Regions from separate parts of the Marinactinospora rubrisoli genome, predicted to be linked through region 3. Evidence: riboswitches for the same ligand, from Rfam matches in the RefSeq annotation. Region 3 holds a riboswitch; each other region holds the start of a gene.
What was found. Region 3 has a riboswitch for S-adenosylmethionine ahead of ACFQRF_RS21545 (aminotransferase class V-fold PLP-dependent enzyme). Riboswitches for the same ligand answer to the same signal wherever they lie in the genome.

Region 1: another riboswitch for S-adenosylmethionine. It lies ahead of ACFQRF_RS22100 (ABC transporter substrate-binding protein); the one in region 3 lies ahead of ACFQRF_RS21545 (aminotransferase class V-fold PLP-dependent enzyme).
Region 2: another riboswitch for S-adenosylmethionine. It lies ahead of ACFQRF_RS20880 (CMD domain-containing protein); the one in region 3 lies ahead of ACFQRF_RS21545 (aminotransferase class V-fold PLP-dependent enzyme).
Region 4: another riboswitch for S-adenosylmethionine. It lies ahead of thrC (threonine synthase); the one in region 3 lies ahead of ACFQRF_RS21545 (aminotransferase class V-fold PLP-dependent enzyme).

The regions. Positions count from the first base shown of each region.
Region 1 covers NZ_JBHTBH010000012.1:15,068-20,447, forward strand. Annotated here, with positions in the region: gene ACFQRF_RS22090 (ABC transporter permease) at 1-696, opposite strand, end outside; gene ACFQRF_RS22095 (ABC transporter ATP-binding protein) at 693-1,832, opposite strand; gene ACFQRF_RS22100 (ABC transporter substrate-binding protein) at 1,829-2,929, opposite strand; SAM riboswitch class IV at 3,045-3,167, opposite strand; gene ACFQRF_RS22105 (endonuclease/exonuclease/phosphatase family protein) at 3,399-4,385, shown strand; gene ACFQRF_RS22110 (L,D-transpeptidase family protein) at 4,560-5,372, opposite strand.
Region 2 covers NZ_JBHTBH010000010.1:205,751-211,130, forward strand. Annotated here, with positions in the region: gene ACFQRF_RS20865 (ATP-binding cassette domain-containing protein) at 1-235, shown strand, start outside; gene ACFQRF_RS20870 (sialidase family protein) at 323-1,573, shown strand; gene ACFQRF_RS20875 (SDR family NAD(P)-dependent oxidoreductase) at 1,570-2,307, shown strand; SAM riboswitch class IV at 2,647-2,754, shown strand; gene ACFQRF_RS20880 (CMD domain-containing protein) at 2,847-4,037, shown strand; gene ACFQRF_RS20885 (ABC transporter substrate-binding protein) at 4,130-5,203, shown strand; gene ACFQRF_RS20890 (FecCD family ABC transporter permease) at 5,209-5,380, shown strand, end outside.
Region 3 covers NZ_JBHTBH010000011.1:112,881-118,260, forward strand. Annotated here, with positions in the region: gene ACFQRF_RS21535 (DinB family protein) at 1-192, opposite strand, end outside; gene ACFQRF_RS21540 (SAM-dependent methyltransferase) at 267-1,049, opposite strand; gene ACFQRF_RS21545 (aminotransferase class V-fold PLP-dependent enzyme) at 1,250-2,611, opposite strand; SAM riboswitch class IV at 2,673-2,799, opposite strand; gene ACFQRF_RS21550 (CaiB/BaiF CoA transferase family protein) at 3,055-4,314, shown strand; gene ACFQRF_RS21555 (acyl-CoA dehydrogenase family protein) at 5,112-5,380, shown strand, end outside.
Region 4 covers NZ_JBHTBH010000001.1:364,328-369,707, reverse strand. Annotated here, with positions in the region: gene ACFQRF_RS01740 (MoaD/ThiS family protein) at 66-344, opposite strand; gene thrC (threonine synthase) at 395-1,660, opposite strand; SAM riboswitch class I at 1,673-1,812, opposite strand; gene ACFQRF_RS01730 (alpha,alpha-trehalose-phosphate synthase (UDP-forming)) at 2,088-3,527, shown strand; gene otsB (trehalose-phosphatase) at 3,627-4,454, opposite strand; gene ACFQRF_RS01720 (DUF3263 domain-containing protein) at 4,539-4,874, opposite strand; gene ACFQRF_RS01715 (S8 family serine peptidase) at 5,264-5,380, shown strand, end outside.

The DNA.
Region 1 (5,380 bases), on a different contig from region 3:
CGTGATGTAGATGCCCATGGCGAGCGGCAGGACGACCATCGCCCCCGTGGCCACCCCGGGCAGGCTGAGCGGGACGGTGACGCGCCAGAAGGTGCGGACCGGCCCAGCGCCGAGCACCTGTGAGGCGCGGCGCAGGTTGCCGTCGATGCCGCCGAGGGCGGTGGTGAGCGGGATGACGGCGAACGGGAGCAGCACGTGCGTCACCGAGACCACGATCGCCAGGTTGCTGGTGAGCAGCGGGACGGGCTCGTCGGCGAGCCCGGTGGCGGTGAGGAACCGGTTCACCGCGCCGTTGGCCGACAGCAGCACCACCCAGCCGTAGCTGCGCACCACCACGCTGGTGAGCAGGGGCGACACCACGATGACGAACATGACGGTGCGCAGCACGCCGGGCCGGGTGCGCGCCAGCGCGTAGGCCACCGGGTACCCCAGCAGCACGCACAGCGCGGTGACCAGCAGCGCGGTGAGCAGGCTGTACCGCAGCGCCTCGGCGAAGAACGGCTCGGTGAGCACTCGCTGGTACTGCACGAGCGACAGCTCCGGCAGCGGGTTGCCGGTGCCGTCCACGGGGTGCAGGCTCAGTTCCAGGATCCGGGCCAGCGGCACGGCGAAGAGCGCGGCGAGGAACAGGACCGCGGGCAGCACGTAGCCGGCCCCGGCCGCGCGCCCGCGCGCGGCGGTCGTGCTCCGGGTCACCTCGTCTCCTCCGCGGGCGCGGGGGTGAGGTCGATGACGTCCTCGGCCGCCCAGTGGGCGGTCACCTCACCGCCCAGCGGGGGCGGCTCGGCGTGGGTGCGGGCGCTCAGCGTCGCCCCGCCGGTCAGGTGCACCTCGGCCTGCCAGGCGTCCCCGACGAACGCCCGGTAGCCGAGCACGCCGGTGACCGACCCCTCGGCGGCGCCGTCCGGGGCCGGCACGCCGCCCGGGTGCAGCCGGACCCGTTCGGGCCGCAGCGCGAGCACGGCGGGCCGCCCGGCGGGCAGGTCGCGGCGGCCCGTGCGCACGGTCGTCTCTCCGACGCGGATCTCGCCGTTGTGCGCGGCGACGCCGTCGAGGATGTTCGCGGCGCCCACGAACTCGGCGACGAACCGGCTGGCCGGTGTCCGGTACACCCGTTCCGGCGTGTCGAGCTGCTCGACCCGTCCGCCGTTGAGCACCGCGATCCGGTCCGAGAGCGAGAGCGCCTCCTCCTGGTCGTGGGTGACGAAGACCATGGTGATGCCGAGGCGCTGCTGCAGTTCCCGGAGCTCGACCCGCATCTCGCGGCGGAGCTTGGCGTCCAGGTTGGACAGCGGCTCGTCCAGCAGCAGCACCGCGGGCCGGGTCGCCAGCGCGCGCGCCACGGCGACCCGCTGCTGCTGGCCGCCCGACAGCTGGCGGGGGCGGCGCCCGGCGTACCCCTCCAGGCCGACGAGGCGCAGCGCCTCGGCGACCCGTTCGCGGCGTTCGGCGCGGTCGACCCGGCGCACCTTCAGCCCGTAGGCGACGTTGCCGGCCACGGTCATGTGCGGGAAGAGCGCGTAGTTCTGGAAGACCAGGCCGAGGCCGCGCCGGTGCGGTGGTACGTCGGTGACGTCGGCGCCGTCGATGCTGATCCGGCCGCGGGTGGGGCGGACGAACCCGGCGAGGGCGTTGAGCAGGGTGGTCTTACCGCAGCCGCTCGGGCCGAGGACGGACAGGAACTCGCCGCGCCGGATGGTGAGCTCGGGGACGTCGAGGACCCGGGTGCCCTCGTATCCGGCGGCGAGCCCCTCGATCACGACGTGCGCCGGATCCGCCGCCGCGTCCGGCGCGCCCGGGGCCGGGCGGGTCGGTTCGGGGGATGTCGTCACCGGAAGATCTCGTTCCACCGCTGCTGCCACTCGTTGAGGTTGGGGGTCGCGGCGGCGTAGTCCACCCACGTGAAGTCCTGGTAGACGTCGTCGCCGTGTTCGACCTTGGCGTCGAACTCGGGGCTGTAGTCGATCGTGTCGTTGCCGGCGGCGTAGAACGTGCCCTCGCCGAACGCCCGCTGGTACTCGGCGTTGGTCAGGTAGTCGAGGAACTCGTACGCGGCGTCGGCGTTGGGGGCGCCGGCGGGGATGTAGTACGAGGTCAGTGCGCCCACGGCGCCGGACTCGGGGTAGCTGAAGCCGATGGGTTCGCCTTCGGCCTCCATGGCGAACGCGCGGCCGTCCCAGAACGGCACGATCCAGGCGTCGCCGTTCTGCAGGACGGTGGCGACGCTGCCGGCGTCGGCCGGGTAGGCCGAGACGCAGCCCTTGAGTTGTTCCAGCTTCTCGAACGCGCGGTCGACGTCGCCGGGGTCGGACAGCTCGCCGCCGTCCTGGGCGACCAGGGCGGAGAAGAACTGCAGTCCGGCGTTGTAGGTGAGCGGGGGCAGCGCGACGTGACCGCAGTACTCCTCGTCGAAGATGTCGTTCCAGTCTCTGGGCGGGTCGCTGATCTCGTCGGTGCGGTAGAGCAGCCCGTTGGAGCCGGTGGTGAGCGGCGCGCCGTAGAACTCGCCGTCGACGGCGGACTGGTCGACGAGCACGCTGTTGAGCTGGTCCCAGTTCTCGATGCGGCCGGTGTCCAGGGGCTGCAGCACGTCGTTGCTGACGGCCTGGTGGAAGGTCTCGGAGGTGAGGGCCACCACGTCGAAGGGGGCGTTGGAGCCGTCGGCGGCCCGCAGCCGGGTCAGCCAGTCGGCGTCGGCGCCGGTGACGACGTTGACGGTGATGCCGGTTTCCCGCTCGAACGGCTCGACGAAGGACTCCTGGAACAGGTCGCCCCACGCTCCGGCGAACGCGGTGACGGTGATCTCCTGTTCGCCGGACCCGGATCCGCCGGTGTCGACGCCGCCGCACGCGGTGGTGGTGAGGAGGGCGAGGGCCGCCGAGGCGGCGCCGGCGGCGAGCAGGGCTCGGGGCTGAGCGGCCGGTTTCATCGGGCTTTCCCTTCAGGCGGGGCCGTCGCGAGCCGGGGATGCGACGGCAAGCGTCCGGTCCTGCCCCGGAGGGGGTGAGGGCGCCCGCCGCGGCCGGGGAGGTCCGGGTCGGACGGGTCCGCGCTTGCCGTCGACGCCGTGGAGCACCGACGACGGCCGTGTCTTCACCCGGAGCACCCCACCGCGTCAGGAGGGTTGCCGTCCAGCCAGCCGGGGCTTGGCACTGGAACTCGTGACATCAGGCAAGATAACACGGTTCTCCACTTATCTGGTCGTTTGTCCCATGTGACCTCTCTGTCGCTTAACCGGCCGGAAGCCCCCGGACTCCCGTGCGTCACCCGAGTGCCCTGATGTCCGATCCACCACGGGCGCCCGCACGCCACCGCATCCGGCCACCGGCGACCCCTACGATCGAATCGGCGCGGGCGCCGGCCCCGGCGCCCCGATCCCCATCGAGAGGCGCAGTCCCATGGCCACCTCCCGCACCGAGCCCGGCCCGGCCGCGTCCCGGCCGCGCCGGACCGCAGCCCGGTGCCTCGCCGGGCTCGCGCTGGCCGCCCCCACGGCGGTGCTCGGGTGCCGGCTGGCCGGGGTGGACGGCGTGACCCCGCTGCCGCAGCTGCTCGCCTTCCTGCCCTACCTGCTCGTCCCGGCGGCGGCCGCGCTGGCGCTCGCCCTGCTGGCGAGCTGGCGCGCCGGGCTGGCCTGGGCGGTGGCCGTCCTCTTCGGCCTCGGCGCGGTGCTGCCCTCCTACGACCGCGCGGCACCGCCGCCCACGGCGGCACCCGTGGCAACGGTGCGCGTGCTCACCGCCAACCTCAAGCTCGGAGCGGCGACCGACGCGCTCGCCGGGACGCTGCGGCGGGAACACCCCGACCTCGTCTTCGTGCAGGAGTGCGATCCGGCGTGCGGACGGCTGCTGTCCACGGAGGAGATGACGGCGCGCTACCCGCACCGCATCGTCACGGCCGTGCCCGGCGCGGAAGGGTCCGCGATCCTGAGCCGCCACCCCCTCCGCCCGGCCGGCGAGGTCCCCGCAACACTGGCCATGCCCACGGCGGAGACCGTGATCGAGGGCGTCCCGGTGGCGCTCCAGCTGGCCCACCCGCTCCCCCCGATCCCCGGCATGGTCGACTCCTGGCGCCGCGAACTGGCCGCCCTGCACTCGGCGGCCACCGCCCTGGACGGCCCGGCGATCATGGCCGGCGACTTCAACGCCACCCGGGACCACGCCGCGTTCCGCGACATCCTGGACACCGGCCTGCGCGACGCCACGACCACGATCGGCCTCGGCCACACCCCGTCCTGGCCGGCCGGCACGCCCCTGGCCGGCGCCCAGATCGACCACATCCTCATCCGCGGCCCGTTCCGGCCGGCCAGCGGCGAATTCGTCGACCTGCCCGGCAGCGACCACCGGGCACTGCTCGTCGAGATGGAGCTGTTCGCCCAGGGCTGACCGGACGCCGCCTTGACCTTCACGCCGGAGGCGCCGCGGGAGTGGCTCGCCGTGATCCGCGGCTTCCTGGACCGGCACCGCCCCGGCCGGGCCGCGCGCCGAGAATCCCACGCCATTGGAGCGGGACCACCCGGCCCGTCCCCCGAGCCGGAGAACGGGTGGTCCCGCGGGGGATCATCGGACGAGGACGACGCTGCCGTTGTCCAGGTAGCCGCTCTCCCAGAGCCAGTCCATCGCCTTGATGCTGACCCGGGCGCAGCCGTGGGAGGCGGGCTGGGCGGGAACGGAGGCGAAGCCGTGCACCGCGATGCCGCCGTTGAAGTACTTCGGGCGGTACAGCTCGCCCAGCGGGGCCTTGTCCCACCCGTCCACACCACGGAACACGGTGAACTCGCCCTTGGGCGTGACCGCGATGTGCTCCTCGCCCTCGGACTCGTAGGTCTCGCCCGAGCCCGTGGAGGTGGTGAACGTCCGCTGGACCTCGCCGTCGGAGACGACGAGCAGGAGCTGGCGTTCCAGGTCGATCTCGACCACCCGGCCCGAGGAGCTCTGCGCGCTCGGGCGCACCCCCTCGTCCAGGGCCGCGCGGGTCTCGGGACCGACGATCCCGTCGCGCCCGATACCGGCCGCCTTCTGCAGCGCGACGACGGCGTGCTGGGTGAGCCCGCCGAACTCGCCGTCGGCGGAGTCCAGCCAGTACCCGAGTTCGATGAGGCGTTCCTGGACCTCGCGGACCTCGCGACCGGAGTCGCCGAGCCGCAGCTCGGCACCGGACGCTTCCGAGGATTCGGGAGATTCGGCGGATTCAGTGACCAGACCGGCGTGGCCGGGTGCCACGGAGGGCACGCCGGCGTTGGCGGTCGCGGCTCCGGGGAGCCCGGCGTCCCCGACGGCGGCACCGTAGCCGACGGCGAGGATCGTGGAGAGGGTGATGACGCCCGCTCGTGTCGCGTACCTGTCGGCACGCCGAGATGAACGTATAGCCATTTTTCGAC
Region 2 (5,380 bases), on a different contig from region 3:
GACCCGGCTGACCTACGTGTTCATCTCCCACAACCTCGGCGTGGTGCGCCAGATCAGCCAGCAGGTGGTGGTCATGCGCGCCGGGCGGATCGTGGAGTCCGGCGCGACCGCCGACGTGCTCGCCGCGCCCCGGCACGACTACACCCGCCGGCTGCGCCGCGCCGCCCTGGACCCGGCGGTGATCCGCGGCCGCAAACCGCGTGCGCTGGTCGCCGCGGCGGCGCCCTCCGCCTGACCGGCCGATCCCGGCCACCCCCGACCGAACCCCCGGTGGCGGGCGGCCCGCACCGGGGCGTCCGCCCCCCGACCCGAGGAGACCGAGATGTCCACCGCCGACGCGCTGCCCACCGACGGGGTGCTCCGCCCTCGCGGCGACGACCCCGGCCGGGCCGACGCCTACCTGCCCGCGCCCGCCGTGCAGAACCACGCCGCGAACCTGGCCGAACTGCCCGGCGGCGACCTCGGCTGCGTGTGGTTCGGCGGCACCCAGGAGGGCGTCTCCGACATCGGGGTGTGGTTCTCCCGGCTGCCGCGCGGTGCCGACAGGTGGACGGAGCCGGTGGCGCTGTCCGGCGACCGCACCCGCTCCGAACAGAATCCGGTGCTGTTCGCGGCCCCCACCGGCGAACTGTGGCTGCTGTGGACCGCCCAGCGCGCCGGTGACCAGGACACCTCCGAGGTGCGCCGCCGGATCTCCGCCGACGGCGGCCGCACCTGGGGGCCGCCCGCCACCCTCTTCCCGGCCCGCCCGACCGGCGGAGTCTTCGTGCGCCAGCCCGTCACGGTGCTCGGCTCCGGGCGCTGGCTGCTTCCCATCTTCCACTGCGTGTCCGTGCCCGGAAGCAAATGGGTCGGCGACCGCGACACCAGCGCGGTGCTCCTCTCCGACGACCAGGGCCGCACCTGGCACGAGCGGGAGGTACCGGACAGCACCGGATGCGTGCACATGAACGTCCAGGCCCTGGCCGACGGCACCCTGCTCGCGCTGTTCCGCAGCCGGTGGGCGGATTCCGTGCACGTCGCACGCTCCACCGACGACGGCGAGACCTGGAGCGCCCCGGTGCCCACCGTGCTGCCGAACAACAACTCCTCGATCCAGTTCGTCCGGCTGCGCGACGACCGCCTGGCGCTGGTGTACAACCACAGCAGCGCCGCCGACGCCACCGAGCGGCGGCTCTCGCTGTACGACGAGATCGACGACGACGGCCTGGCGCCGGTCACCCCCGCCGCCGCGCCGTCCCCGGCCGCCCCGGCCGTCCTGGCCGGCGCGGACCGCCCGGCGGGCGCGGAGCGGACCGCGTTCTGGGGCGCCCCACGGGCGCCCATGACCCTGGCGGTCTCCGCCGACGGCGGCGCCACGTGGCCGCTCCGGCACGACCTGGAGGTCGGCGACGGCTACTGCCTGACCAACAACTCGCGGGACGGGCTGAACCGGGAGTTCTCCTACCCGACCATCCGGCAGAGCCCCGACGGCGGCCTGGACATCGCCTTCACCTACTACCGGCAGGCGATCAAGCACGTCCGGCTGAGCCCGGAGTGGCTGGCCGCCCGCACCGCGGAGGCCGGCGCGTGACGGCAGGGGAGAGCTGCACGCACCGGGGCGGCGAAAGCGCGGCCGCCCGGGAGACCGCCCCGCACGCCGTCGTCACCGGCGCGAGCTCGGGCATCGGCCGCGCCGTCACCGAGCGGCTGCTCGGCGCCGGCTGGCGGGTGACCGCCCTGAGCCGCCGCCCGGTCGAACCGGCCGGGACGGCACTGCACTGGGTCGAGGCCGACCTCGCCGACCTGGACGCCATCCCCGCCGCCGTCGCCGGGGTCACCCGGGCCGACGCGGTGGTGCACGCCGCCGGCCTGCAGCGTTCGGCCCGCCTCGGCGCCCTGTCGACGGCGGACGGCACGGCCATGTGGCGGGTGCACGTCGCGGCCACCGAGGTGCTCGTCGGCACGCTGATCGACCGCGTTCCGGACGGCGGCCGCGTCGTCCTGGTCGGCAGCCGCACCATGACCGGCGTCCCGGGCAAGAGCCAGTACGCCGCCACGAAGGCGGCTCTCGCGGCCCTGGCCCGCTCCTGGGCCGCTGAACTGGTCACCCGCCGCGTCACCGTCAACGTCGTCGCCCCCGGCCCCACCGACACCCCGATGCTCCAGGACCCGGCCCGTGCCACCACCCCGCCCCGAGTGCCACCGATGGGCCGCCTCATCGACCCGGCGGAGGTCGCGGGCACGGTTGCCTTCCTCCTCGGCCCGGACGCGCGCAGCATCACCGGCCAGACACTGGTGGTGTGCGCGGGGGCGTCGCTGGGCTGAGGGCGCTGCGGTTCGGGGCAGGGACGGACGATCAGGCGGTGCGGCGGTGTCGCTCTCCCGCGCCGTCACCGCCGTCGCGCGGTGCGGACGTTAGGCTGATCGCTTCCAGCAGGGGGCGGACCGCTGCCGTTGAACGTGGCGACGAGCCGCCGGGCCTGCCCGAAGTGCTCGCTCGCGGTGACCGGTGTTCCGTTGCCTCCTAGACTCCCTGCCGCGATGCCCCGGCCGAACCCCATCGGGGTCGGGCATGCCCCAGATACTATTCCTACCGAATTTGTCGCCATCGTCACGCTTGTGACATCTTGTTCCCGCATGGGGTGATCGCCTACCTTCGCACCAGGTCAAGAGCGCCAGCGCGAAGATCCGGCTTGCTGGACGGCAACCTTCTGCACAGCGGGGTGCCCCCGGAGTGATGACCTGGCTGCGGAGACGCGGCAAGCGTGCACGGTCGCGGGACGAGAGGTCCGGCGGCCCCGTCCCCGACGGACGCTTGTGCCGGCCCGCGGCCGTACCGGCAGGACGAGACGAAGGCGGGAACAGTGAGCAGCGGGGCGCGGAGTGCGGGGGAGCCGGCGGGGGCCGATGTCGTCGCGGAGCTGGCGGGGGTCGGGAGCGAACTCGCGGCGGCGCGGCGAGTGAAGCCGGAGTTCGTGGCGGAGACGCAGCGCGCCTACGACGCGCTCTTCGCCGCCGACGGGCCGCTGGCGCCGGCGGTGCGGCGCGGGCTGGCCGCGCTGGTCGCGCGGTGGCACGGAGCCGACGACGTCGTCGCCCACCACACCGCCCGCGGAGCCGACGCGGCACTGTACGCCGACGAGCTCCCCGCCGATCCCGCGCTGCGGGCGGCGGCCGAGCACCTGGATCTCATCACCGTCTCACCGGCGCTGGCCCGGCGGGAGGACGTCGACCGGCTGGCCGCCGCCGGCTGGGGCCCCGACGCCGTGGTCGCGATCTCCCAGGTCGCCGCTTACACCGCTTTCCAGGTCCGCCTCGTCGAAGGACTGCGGCTGCTGCAGGGCGCGCCCACCGCCCACGGTGTGGCTCCGGCGCGCACCACCCGCGGGCGCGGGCGGACCAAAAGTCTCGCCGAAATCGCGTCCAACGGCGCGAAGCGGCCCACCGCCTACACCCAGGAACTACTCGCCTGGACCGCCTGGGTCCCGCCGGTGGCGGCCGACGACCTGACGGACGAGCAACGGGAGGCGTTCGCCGGGAAGACCAACGACGGCTACTTCCGGCTGCTCTCCCGCCTGCCGAAACTGCTGCGGGCCCGCACCGCCGTCGACAAGGCGGTGTTCTACACCCGCGAGGGGCTGCCCCGCGCCGAACGCGAGCTCGCGGCCACCGTCACCAGCAAGGTGAACGACTGCGTCTACTGCGCCTCCGTGCACTCCCGCAAGGCGTCGCAGCTGTCCCACCGGACCGACGACGTGCAGCGGGTCCTCGACGCCGTCCTCGACCGCGACCCTGACTGGCGCGCCACCGATCTCGCCCCGCTCGCCGCCGGCCAGGACGCGCGGTGGAGCGCCGTCGCCGCGTTCGCCGCGGCGCTGTCCACCACACCGGCCTCGGCCACCCCGGACCACATCGCGGAACTGCGCGGCCACGGGCTCACCGACGTCGAGCTCGTCGACCTTGTCGGCTCCGTCGCCTTCTTCTCGTGGGCCAACCGGCTCATGCTCACCCTCGGCGAACCGTTCTGGCCCGGGACCGAGCCGGCCGCCGCCTGACCCCGGCGGCCGTGCGCCCGCGCCTGGCGGGGCCGGCCACGGCCGGCCCCGCCCGTTGCCCCCTCCTCCTCCGAACACGCAAGGACGTCCCCATGCCCCCGACCACGTCGCGCGCCCGCGTGGCCGCCGCGGCGAGCCTCGCCGCCCTCACCCTCCTCACCGCCTGCGGCGAGGTCGTCCCCGAGGACGGGACCGCCGCGTCGTCCGGCCCCGTCACCGTGGTCGACGACATGGACCGCGAGGTGACCATCGACGGCCCCGTCGAGCGGGCCGTCGTGCTGAACAGCTACGCCAACGAGTTCGTCCGCGCCATCGGAGCCGGGGACGCCGTGGTCGGCGTCGACCGGATGTCGGCCGACCGCCTGCCCTACCTGGACATCTCCGAGGACGAGATCGTCAGCGAGGACCTGTCCGAGATCAACTACGAGGCCGTGGCCGAGCTCGACCCGGACGTCCTCATCCTGCCGCGCAACGGCGCCTGGCAGGAGGCGGCCGGCCAGCTGGAGTCCTTCGGCATCCCCGTGGTCGTCGCCACGGCCTGGGACTTCGACGTCTTCCACGACACCGTGACGCTCCTCGGCGAGATCTTCGGCGAGGCCGAGGGCGCCGAGCAGGTCGCCGGGTTCTACGACGAGATCTTCGCCCTCGTCTCCGAGCGCGTCGAGGGCACCGAGCCGGTCGGCGTCTACTGGGAGACCGAGCAGCCCTACCTCACCGCCCTGCCCGGCTCCGGGTTCGACCAGATCATCACCGCCGCCGGTGGCCGCAACGTCTTCGGCGACGTCGAGGCCGGCGGCGACGAGCAGTCCGAGACCACCGTCGACCCCGCCGCGGTCGTCGAGCGCGACCCCGGGCTCATCGTGCACGAGTTCGGCCCCGCCGCCGAGCCCACCGGCCAGGACCGGTTCGACGACATCCGCGATGACCTGCGCGGCCGGCCCGGCTGGGACGCCATCAGCGCCCAGCGGGACGGCGAGATCTATGTCAGCAACGGCTGGGCCACCAGCGGGCTGTCCAAGGCCCTCGGCGCGCTCTACCTCGCCACCTGGCTGCACCCCGAGCAGTTCGAGGACGTGGACCCCGACGACTACCTGCGGCGGTGGGTCGAGGACTTCCAGCGCACCGAGTTCGCCGGCGCGGACGCCTACATCCAGAAGGTGGCGTGAGGCCGATGTCGCTCGCCACCGGAAGTCCCCCCGAAAGCGCCCCCGCCGCCGCCCGCCCCGCCGCGCGCAGGCCCGGATCGATGCGCGGCCTCACCCTCGTCGCCGGGGCCGCGGTCTCACTGCTGGCCATCGGCTGGTGCGTGACCGTCGGCACCTCCGGAGCGACCCTGGCCGACG
Region 3 (5,380 bases):
GACGGGGGGCGGCACGGGCTCCGGCCACTCGCGGTCCGGGGCGAAAGTGCCGTCACTGAGCCGGCGCACCGACCAGCAGCCCTCCACCGGCTCCCAGAAGAACTCGTCGTCGCCCAGCCCGATGAGCCGCGGGCGCAGCGAGGTCTCCCAGTAGAACTCCAGCTGCCCGAGAATCTCGGCGGTCCAGTTCACCACATGTCCCCTCTGCCCGGCACCGGCGTCGATTATCCATCGCCGGGCGGGCGGAGCGCCCTCGCAACGGGCTCTCAGCCCCGCCGGCCGACTCCGGCCAGGACGCCGACGCCGACGGCGGTCACCTCCTCGTCCGGATACGGCCACCACGCCATGTCGGCCAGCCCGGGCTCCACCAGCGTGAACGGCTCGAAGAGCGCCGCGGCGCGCTCGCGGGCCCGCCGCCCGGCCGGGACGTCGGCCGGCGCCGTCGCCCCGTTCGCGGCCCGTTCCTCGGGCAGCGACCGCTGGGCGATGGCGATGCGGCTGCCCGGGCAGGACGCGGCGTGGAAGGCGCGCACCAGCGCCCCGGGATCCACCCCCGCCGACCGCACGGCGTCGGGCTCCACCATGAGCACGGCGACCGGATCGGCGAAGTCGACCAGCCCGCGCGCGGCCAGCACCGCGACGACCGCCTCCGGATTCTCCCCGAACGCCCGCACCACCGGCACCGCGTCCGCGGACGACGACGCCCGGCCGTGCAGGGACACCGTGGATTCGGTGGCGACGTACACGGCGCGGGCGCCGGAAAGGTGATGGCGGGCGACGTGGTGGATTCCGTCCGCGGCCGGAAGCCGCGACCCCACGTCCACGAATTGCGCGATCCGCAGATCCGCCGCGAAATGACTCACGGCCCGCCGGAGGAATCCGCGTTTCAGCTGTTCCAGCCGCGCGTTCCCGGGGGCCGCTTCCGCCACGGGCGGGCTCTCACGGCCGGATCGCCGCAGGAAGTCCGCGACCCTGATGACGCGCGGGGGCGGAACCTCAAGCGCGGGGAGATCGTGCTCGAAGTGCCGTGCCCGCTGATCGTCAGTCACGATCACGCTCCCCGACCGTCGCCTGATCAGGGCTCGGTGAACGGGTGAGAGCTCCGCGTCGGTGCCCTCGGAATCCCGCGACGTCCCGTGGCCCTTTCATTAGCGCCCGATGGTACCGCCTCCACCGTCATTTATCCCCCCGGTGCAATTCAACGGCGGGTAATGCGGATTTCGCGGGGACGGCGGTTTTCCGCCGGTCCTCAGGGACGCGGGCGCGGGTCCGGAACCGGGGCGATCCGGTCGTCCACCAGGTCGTAGTGCCACCTCGGCCCGCGCGCCGCCAGCTCCGCGACGGCGCCGACCAGCCGGTCGACGTGCTCCTCGGTGGTGCCCAGGCCGAGGCTGGCGCGCACCGCCTGGGTGTGCCCGGCCGGCAGGAGTCCGCGGGTGAGCAGGTGCGCGCAGAAGAGGCCGTCCCGCACGCCGATCCCGTACTCCGCCGACAGTGCCGCCGCGACCAGGTCGGCGGCGAGGCCGTCCACCACGAACGACACGATGCCGACGCGCGGGTGGTCGCGGTCCCAGAGGCCGAGGTCGTGCACGCCCGGGATCCGGGCCAGTCCGGCGCGCAGCCGGTCGAGCAGCGCCTGCTCCCGCTCGTGCAGCCGCTCCTGATCGGCGGCGCTGAGCGCGTCACAGGCCGCGGCGAGCGCGACGGCGCCCAGCACGTTGGGGCTGCCCGCCTCATGCCGGGCCGGCAGGTCGTTCCACCGCACGTCGTCCTCGGTGACGTTGGCGGTGGCGCCGCCGCCCGCGAGGTAGGGGGTCGCGGCGCGCAGCCAGTCGGTCCGCCCGGCGAGGACGCCCGAGCCGAACGGGGCGTACAGCTTGTGCCCGGAGAACGCGACGTAGTCGGCGCCGGTCGCGGCCAGGCTGAAGGCCCGGTGCGGAACGAGCTGCGCGGCGTCGACCACGATGCGCGCCCCGGCGGCGTGCGCCACCCCGGTCAGCTCCTCGACCGGCCAGATCTCGCCCGTGACGTTGGACGCCGCCGTGACGCACAGCAGCCGTGGCCCCTCCGGGGCGGAGCCGAGCGCCGCGCGGGCCGCCTCGACCGCGGCCCGTGGGCTGTCCGGCAGCGGCAGCCGGACCACCCGGCCGGCGCGGCTGCCCCGGTGCTGCCAGGGCAGCAGGCTCGCGTGGTGCTCCGAGGCGAAGACGACGACGGTGCAGCCGTCCGGCACCGAGCGGGCCAGCAGGTTGAGAGCGTCGGTGGTGCTGCGGACGAACACCACCGCGTCGCCCTGCCGCGCCCCGACGAACCCGGCCACCGAGCGGCGGGCCCGCTCGTAGGCGTCGGTGCTGACCTGGGAATGGAAGCCGGCGCCGCGGTGCACGCTCGCGTAGTAGGGCAGCGCCGCCTCCAGCGCCCGGTGCACGGCGGTGAGGCACGGCGCGCTGGCGGCGTAGTCGAAGTTGGCGTAGTCGACCCGCTCTCCGGTGACGAGCGGGACGCGGACGTCGGCCCCCAGGATGCCGACGGCGTCGCCGTCAGCAGCGGGGACGGCCGCGTCCGTGGACCGGGACGACTCGGCGATCGGGTTCTCGGCGACAGCGGTCATTCAGGGCACCTCCATGGGTCCGGGGACCCCGGGGTGCACGCGGCGGTGCTGGCACGGGAGGGGTCCGCGCTTGCCTGACACGGTTACGTACTCGGTCGTGTCTCGACCTGGTCCTCACCCGGGGCACCCCACCGCGGAAGGAGGGTTGCCGGCCAGCAAGCCGGGGCTTGACGCTGGCGCTCATGACCTGCCGGTGACTATAGCGCACGGTGTCCGGTTCGCGGCAAGCCGGGGGCGCGGGGGACACGGAGTGATTGACAACACCCCGCGCCCCCCGGTGATACTGGCGATGCCCGGCGCCGCCGGAGGCACCTCCGTGGCAGCCGCGCGGAGGAGGACCCGCGCACCCGTGGGAGGAGACCCGCCCTGGACGGCCACGACCGCTTCCGGCGCCGATCCGGCCTCCCCGGCGGACCGCTCCCCACGCCCACCGGCGCGGCGCGGTGAACCCCATCAGTGCGGCCGGGGCGCCGCTCGCGGGCGTGCGCGTCGCCGACCTGTCGCGTGTTCTCGCCGGCCCCTACGCCACGATGCTGCTCGCCGACCTCGGCGCCGAGGTCGTCAAGGTGGAGAGCCCGCGGCACGGCGACGACACCCGGTCCTGGGGACCCCCGTGGGCCGGCGGCGAGTCCGCCTACTATCTGGCGGTGAACCGTGGCAAGCGCAGCCTGGCCGTGGACCTGAAGGACCCCGACGGCCTGGCCGCCGTGCGGGAACTGTGCGCGCGTTCCGACATCGTGGTGCAGAACTTCCGCCCCGGCGTGGTGGACCGCCTCGGCCTGGACCATGCCGCGGTGCGGGAGCGCAACCCCGCGGTGGTGTACTGCTCCATCAGCGGGTTCGGGCCGGACCACCGTCCGCCGGACCGTCCCGGCTTCGACCTCATCGTGCAGGCGGAGAGCGGCCTCATGGCGGTCACCGGCGAGCCGGCGGGGCCGCCCGTGAAGGTGGGGGTGGCCATCACCGACGTGCTCACCGGCCTCAACGCGGCCGTGGCCGTGCTGGGAGCGCTGGTCCGCGCCCGCGCGACCGGCCGCGGCGAGCACGTGACCGTCTCCCTGATCGGCTCCGCGCTGTCCGGCCTGGTCAACGTCGCGCAGTCGGCCCTCGTCACCGGCGAGGAGCCGCGGCGGTACGGCAACACGCACGCCTCCATCGTCCCCTACCAGGCGTTCGGCACCGCCGACGCCGACATCGTCATCGCCGCCGGCAACGACGCGCTGTACCAGCGGCTGTGCGCGGCCCTGGACCGCCCCGACCTCGCCGCCGACCCGCGCTTCGCCGCCAACCCCGGCCGGGTGGCGCACCGCGCCGAACTGATCGGCGCGCTCTCCGCGACGCTGCGCGAACGCGGCGCCGCCGAGTGGCTGGACCGCCTGCGGCGGGCCGGCGTCCCCGCCGGCCGGGTGCGCGGCGTCCTCGACGCCGTCCGCGCCGCCGATGAGGCGGGCGACGACGTCACCCTGTCCCTCCCCCACCCCACGGCCGGGCCGCTCGACCTCGTGCGCGCCGGATTCCGGCCGGCCGCCGAGCCGCACGGCGGCACCGGCGAAGCCGCACCACCGCACGGCTCCCCCGGCCCGCTGCCACCACCGCTGCTCGGCCAGCACTCGACCGCGATCCTCGCCGAACTGGGCCTGTCCGAGCAGGAGATCGCCGCCATGGTCGAACGCGGTGCCGTCCACCAGCACGAGACCCGGTGAACATCCCGCACCGCACACCACGCCCGCACCCTTCCAACGGTCCGGAACCCGGCCAATGGCAGGCGAACGGGGGGAAGCACACCGGCCGGAACCACGAACACCGGCACGGCCACCACCGACCGCCACCCGTCCCGATGAGGTCGATCACGCGGCGCGTGGACGCCGTCGCGGTGGCCGAGGTGATGGCCGAGACGGTCCAGCCGGGAGGGTTGGGCGGCAGCGACCGAACGGTCCCTCCAGGCGAGTCCGACCGCCTGCGGCCTGGCGGGGGCGATGGCGGCGCGAAGGCCGCACGGGCCGCACCGGCCGCGTCGTTAAGGGTGCGGATGGCCAAGGACTCGTGGACGTCGATGAAGTTCCTGCCCGTCCCGTTCCCCCACTCCACGGCGCGCTCCACGTCCAGGTGGCCGGGCGGACGAGCGGGACGAGTGACCGCCGGCCGGGTTCGGTCCGTGCGAGCGTGCCGGGGCGGCCGGTGGTGGCGATGAAGGCGGTACCGAGGGCGCCTTGGCGGACCGCAGGGGGCGTGCGAACCTGTTCGCGTGAGGTGCGGGCCGAGGAGCGCGGTGCCGGCGGCGTATCCGTTCCAGCGGAGCGTTCACGTCGACGACGCCAAGGCGCTGCTCCCCTCCGGTGCGGAGCCGCCGGGGCTGCGCGCCCGCACCGCATCGCGGAACCCCGGTTCCACGCGGCTCTCCTCCGGGAACGGAAGGGGTAGCACCGGCTCCATCCGACCTCGCCCGGCGGAGCCGCCCGCAGACCAGACCGGACCTCACCCAACGACGTATGGAGTCCCGATGACCGACCAGCGCGGACCGGCGGTTCCCGCTCCCGACGACTTCCTCGCGGTCGACGCCGCGCTCACGGCCGAGGAGACCGCGATCCGCGACACGGTCCGCGACTTCGCGGCCCGCGAGCTGCTGCCCGGCGTCGCCGACTGGTTCGACGCCGGCACCATCCCCGATCCGCGCGCGCTCGCCAAGGCGTTCGGTGAGCTGGGCCTGTTCGGCATGCACCTGTCCGGCTACGGCTGCGCGGGCGCCAGCGCCACCGCCTACGGGGTCGC
Region 4 (5,380 bases), on a different contig from region 3:
AACGTCCGGCCCGCGACCGCCGGGTGCGGGCGCGGGCCGGAAAGGCACTGTGGCGGGCGGATCGATCAAGAGCCGCCGGCGACCGCCGGGATGATCGACACCTGCCCGCCGCTGGGGACGGCGGTGTCCAGGCCCTGGGCGAACCGGACGTCCTCGTCGCCGACGTAGACGTTGACGAAGCGGCGGATCCGCCCGTCGTCGTCGAGGATCCGGGCCCGGATGCCGGGGTGGTTGGCCTCCAGGTCGGCGAGCACCTCGCTGAGGGTGCTGCCCTCGGCGGAGACCTCCGCCGCGTCCGAGGTGTAGCTGCGCAGGATGGTCGGGACGCGCACGCTGACGCTCATGACTGTGGAACTCCTTGCGGTGGTGGGAATACGGGAGCGCGCGGCCGGGCTCAGGCGAGCCCGGCGTCCTTGAAGGCGGCCAGGGAGGGCGGGATGGTGGCCGTGACACCGGCACTGGCGACGTTGAGGGTCTTGAGCCCGTCTCCGGTGTTCAGCACCACGGTCTCGGCCTCGGGGTCGAGCACCCCGTCGGCGAGCAGCTTGCGCAGCACGCCGGTCGTGACGCCGCCGGCCGTCTCGGCGAAGATGCCCTCCGTGCGGGCGAGCAGCGCGATGGAGTCGACCACCGCGGCGTCGTCGACGTGCGCCACGGCACCGCCGGTACGCCGGCAGATGTCCAGGACGTAGGGGCCGTCGGCCGGGTTGCCGATCGCCAGCGACTTGACGATGGTGTCCGGCTTGACCGGCTGGATGACGTCGTGGCCCTGCTCCCAGGCGCGGGCGACCGGCGCGCAGCCGGTGGCCTGCGCGCCGAAGATCCGGTAGGGCCGATCCTCGACCAGGCCGAGCCGCACCAGCTCACGGAAGCCCTTGTCGATCTTGGTGAGCTGCGAGCCGGAGGCGATGGGGACGATGATCTGCTCGGGCAGCCGCCAGCCCAGCTGCTCGGCGATCTCATAGGCGAGGGTCTTGGACCCCTCGCCGTAGTACGGGCGCAGGTTGACGTTGACGAAGCCCCAGTCCTCGCCGGCGGGGTCGCCGATGAGCTCGGAGCAGAACCGGTTGACGTCGTCGTAGTTGCCGTCGATCGCCACCACCTTGCCGCCGTAGACGGCGGCCATGCGCACCTTGGCCTCCTCCAGGCCGGCCGGGATGAAGACGCACGACTCGAACCCGGCGCGCGCGGCGGCCGCGCCGACCGCACCGGCCAGGTTGCCGGTGGAGGAGCAGGAGAGGGTGCGGAACCCGAAGTTGCGGGCCGCCTCGACCGCCATGGCGACCACGCGGTCCTTGAACGAGTGGGTGGGGTTGCCGGAGTCGTCCTTGACGTGCAGCGAGCGCAGGCCCAGTTCGGCGGCCAGCCGGTCGGCGCGGACCAGCGGGGTGAGTCCGGGGTTCATGTTCGGCAGGTCGCGCACGTTCTCCGGCACGGGCAGCAGCCCGGCGTACCGCCAGATGTTCTTGGGGCCGCGTTCGATGGACTCGCGGCTGACCGGCCCGAACTCGTAGGCGACTTCGAGCGGGCCGAAGCAGAACTCGCAGGCGAAGCGGGGGCCGAGGTCGTACCGCCGGCCGCATTCGCGACAGGAGAGGGCGGCGGCGGGGCCGAAGGAGGGGGTGGTGGGCGTGCTGGTTTCCGTGGCGGTTACCGCCATGCGAGGCGTCTCCCCTCATCTTTCCTGGAGCCGCTCTGACCCCAGGCCGGAGTTGGCACCTGTCCCGGCCGCCTCGCACCAGACGCGAAGCGTTCACCGGGATGGTTGCCGGGGCTTCGCCGGGCCGGTCCCTCCACCCCTCTGGATGAGCAATATGAAGTTCTGGTGGACGGTGCGTCCGCTCGGGCGGACCACCTGATCCGTGCGTCACTGTAACCGACGCGTCGCCGGATCGGCCATCCGGGGTGACCGATCTCGCGGACCCGCCCACGGCGCGGCGGGTTTGCGGCCTGCACAGAGGGTCAGTAACCCAGCACGCGGCACGGTGACACTGCGCGTCCGGACCCGGTGACCCGCCTGTGATCGGCGGGTGGCCGTGTAGTTAAGTAGGGGTTCCTGACAACCCGGTGGAGAGGTGGACGATCAGGTGGACAAGGCGCAGATCCTCGTCGCTTCCAACAGAGGCCCGGTGTCCTTCTCCGTCGCCGATGACGGCTCCCTCGCCTTCCGGCGCGGCGGAGGCGGGCTGGTCTCCGGGCTGAGTTCCGTCGCAGGGGAGATCGACACGCTGTGGGTGTGCGCGGCACTCTCCGACGCCGACCGCAAGGCGGCCGGCACCGCGCCGGGCGGCCGGCTCGACCAGGCCGGTTTCGACCTCGGCGGCGCGCGGGTGCGCATGCTCGACATCCCGCCGCGGACCTTCGCCAACGCCTACACGTCGGTGGCCAACTCCACCCTGTGGTTCGTCCACCACATGCTCTACGACACCCCGAACAAGCCGCACTTCGACGCGGACTTCCGTGCCCGGTGGGACGACTACCGGGAGTACAACGGCGCGTTCGCCGAGGCACTGGTCACCGGCGCCGCCGAGGGCGCCCGGGTGGCCGTGCAGGACTACCACCTCGCGCTCGTGCCGCGCATGATCCGCGGCCGGCGGCCGGACCTGCGCATCGCGCACTTCTCCCACACCCCGTGGGCGCCGCCGGAGTACTTCCGGATGCTGCCCCGTGACATCGCGCGAGAACTGCTGGAGGGCATGCTCGGCGCCGACCACGTCGGGTTCCTCAGTCTCCGCTGGGCGGACGCGTTCCTGCGCTGCTGTGAGACGTTCCTGCGCGCCGAGGTGAACTGGGCCACCCGCACGGTCGACTTCGGCGGCCGGATCGTCCGGGTCGGCGTGCACGCCCTGGGCGCGGACGCCGAGGGGCTGCGCGCGCGGGCCGCCGCGGACGACGTGGCCGAGCGCCGCGCGGCACTGCGCGAGCTGGTCGGCGACCGCCGGCTGATCGTGCGGGTCGACCGCACCGAGCTGTCCAAGAACATCGTGCGCGGCCTGGCCGCCTACCGCGAGCTGCTGGCCCGCCGCCCGGAGTGGCGCGGCCGGGTGACCCACCTGGCGTTCGCCTATCCGAGCCGCGGCGACGTGCCCGAGTACCGCGAGTACACCGAGTCCGTGCAGCGGATCGCCAAGGAGATCAACGAGGAGTTCGGCACGCCGGACTGGACCCCGCTGATCCTGGAGGTCAACGACGACTACCCACGGTCGCTGGCGTCGTTCCAGCTCGCCGACGTGCTGCTCGTCAATCCGATCCGCGACGGCATGAACCTGGTGGCCAAGGAGGGGCCGGTGCTCTCCGAGGAGGGCTGCGCCCTCGTGCTGTCCACCGAGGCCGGCGCGGCGGACGACCTGGGCGAGGACGCGCTGCTGGTCAACCCCTACGACGTCTCCGAGACGGCCGAGACGCTGCACACCGCGCTGTCCCTGCCGGCCGGGGAACGCCGCGCACGCTGCGAGCGGCTGGCGGAGCGGGCGGCCGCCCTGCCGCCGCAGCGCTGGTTCACCGACCAGCTCCGCGCGCTCGGCTGAGCGGCGTCCCTCGTTCTCCAGGGGCATCACCCGTCCCGCCACGGCCCTCGCGTCGCGGCACCGTCACGGCGGTGCGGTGGCGCGAGGGCGCGGGCCGGGTCAGCCCTCCAGGGCGGCGGCGAGTCCGGCGAGCAGGCCGACCACACCGGCCGGACCGTCGACGACGAGGTCGGCGCGCCCGGCGAGCTCCGGCACCTCGTCCGAGCCGCTGCACACGGTGAGCCCCGCGACACCACGGCCGCGGAGGTCGCGCACCGCGTCGAACGCGGCGAGGTCGCCGAGGTCGTCGCCCGCGTACAGCAGGGACGTCGCCCCGTGCTCCGCCACGAAGCCGGTCAGGGCGACGCCCTTGTCCATGCCGGGCGGGCGGAGCTCGACGACCATGCGGCCCGGTTCCACGGTGAGACCGGTACGGGCGGCGAGGTCGGTGAGCGGGCCGCGCACCAGTTCCAGCGCGCCGTCAGGGTCGCTCGTGCGGCGGGTGTGGACGGCGAGCGCGTGCTGCTTGTCCTCGATCCAGGTCCCCGCGGGCACGGCCAGCCGCTCCAGCAGCCCCGGCAGCTCGGCCCGCGCCACGGCGACGCCGGGCGGCGGCTCCGGCACGGTCAGCCGGCCGTCGGCCCAGCGCTCCCGGCCGTACTGGCCGAGCACGGTGAGGCCGGAGAGGCCGTCGGCTCCGGCGAACCCGCCGTACTCCACCGCGACCGCCGCCGGGCGGCCGGTGACGATGACGAGCGCCCGCACCAGCGGGGACAGCCGGGAAAGGACGGCCGGCACATCAGGGTGGGCCCGGGCGTCCCGGGGGTCGGGCACGATCGGCGCGAGGGTGCCGTCGAAGTCGAAGGCGAGCACCGCACCGGACGGGTCGGCGAGCAGCCGGTCCAGGGCTGCCGCTCCCTCGGCGGTACGCGGTCGGGGCAGAGTCATCCAGCGCTACCTTCTCGTCGCCTGTCACGCCGCCGGGCACCGAAGCCCGCTGCGGCGCAGGGTGGGCGGCCGTGGACGGGTCCTCTAGAGCTGGATGCCCAGCATACGGGCGGTGCGCTGACGGCGGCGGTTGGCGCGCAGCCGACGGAGCCGCTTGATGGTCATCGGGTCGTGCGCCAGCGCGGCAGGGTTCTCGATGAGGCCGTTGAGGAGCTGGTAGTAGCGGGTGGCGGAGAAGCCGAACTCGGCGCGGATCGCCTGTTCCTTGGAGCCTTCGAGCTTCCACCACTGGCGTTCGAAGGCGAGAATGCGCTGCTCGCGTTCGGCGAGCTCGGGGACGGACGGTCCGTTCTCGTCGGCGGACGCCCCGTCCGCCGGGGAATCGGACGGTTCTTTCACGTATGGCCCGACATCTGACATTGGGCGCCTCCTCGTCCGGATTGGCGCGACTTATCGTAGCGACTCGCGGCATCGCCTGAGGAGACGCGCTCGGGCGATCGAGCATCCGGGTGACAGATGCCTCTCCCTTCCGCCGGGTGGCGGACCGCGGAACCTCCGACGCTGGACTGGACCGGCGCACCGCGACTCCCCGCCACTCCGGCGATCGAGCCTACCCGCGCGACCGCCCGTCTCCCCGGGCGCCGGCTCCGGGCTTCCCCGAGAGAGGGCCCCGCACGCGTGGCAGAATGACCACCGCCCACACGCCTTCGTGGCCGGGAACGGATAGCACGGTCTACGTGGCCGGGGGCGAAGACGGCCCGGCGACACACCGGGGCGGGATCGGCGCAACGCGGGAGGGAACCATCGCCATGCACACGAGGACGCCCGGCACGTCCGTCGCGTTGGGAAGCTGTGCGGCGATCGGCGGCCTCGGCCTGCTCGGCCTGCTCGCGCCGCCGGTCCTGGCGGACACCGCCCAGCAGGAC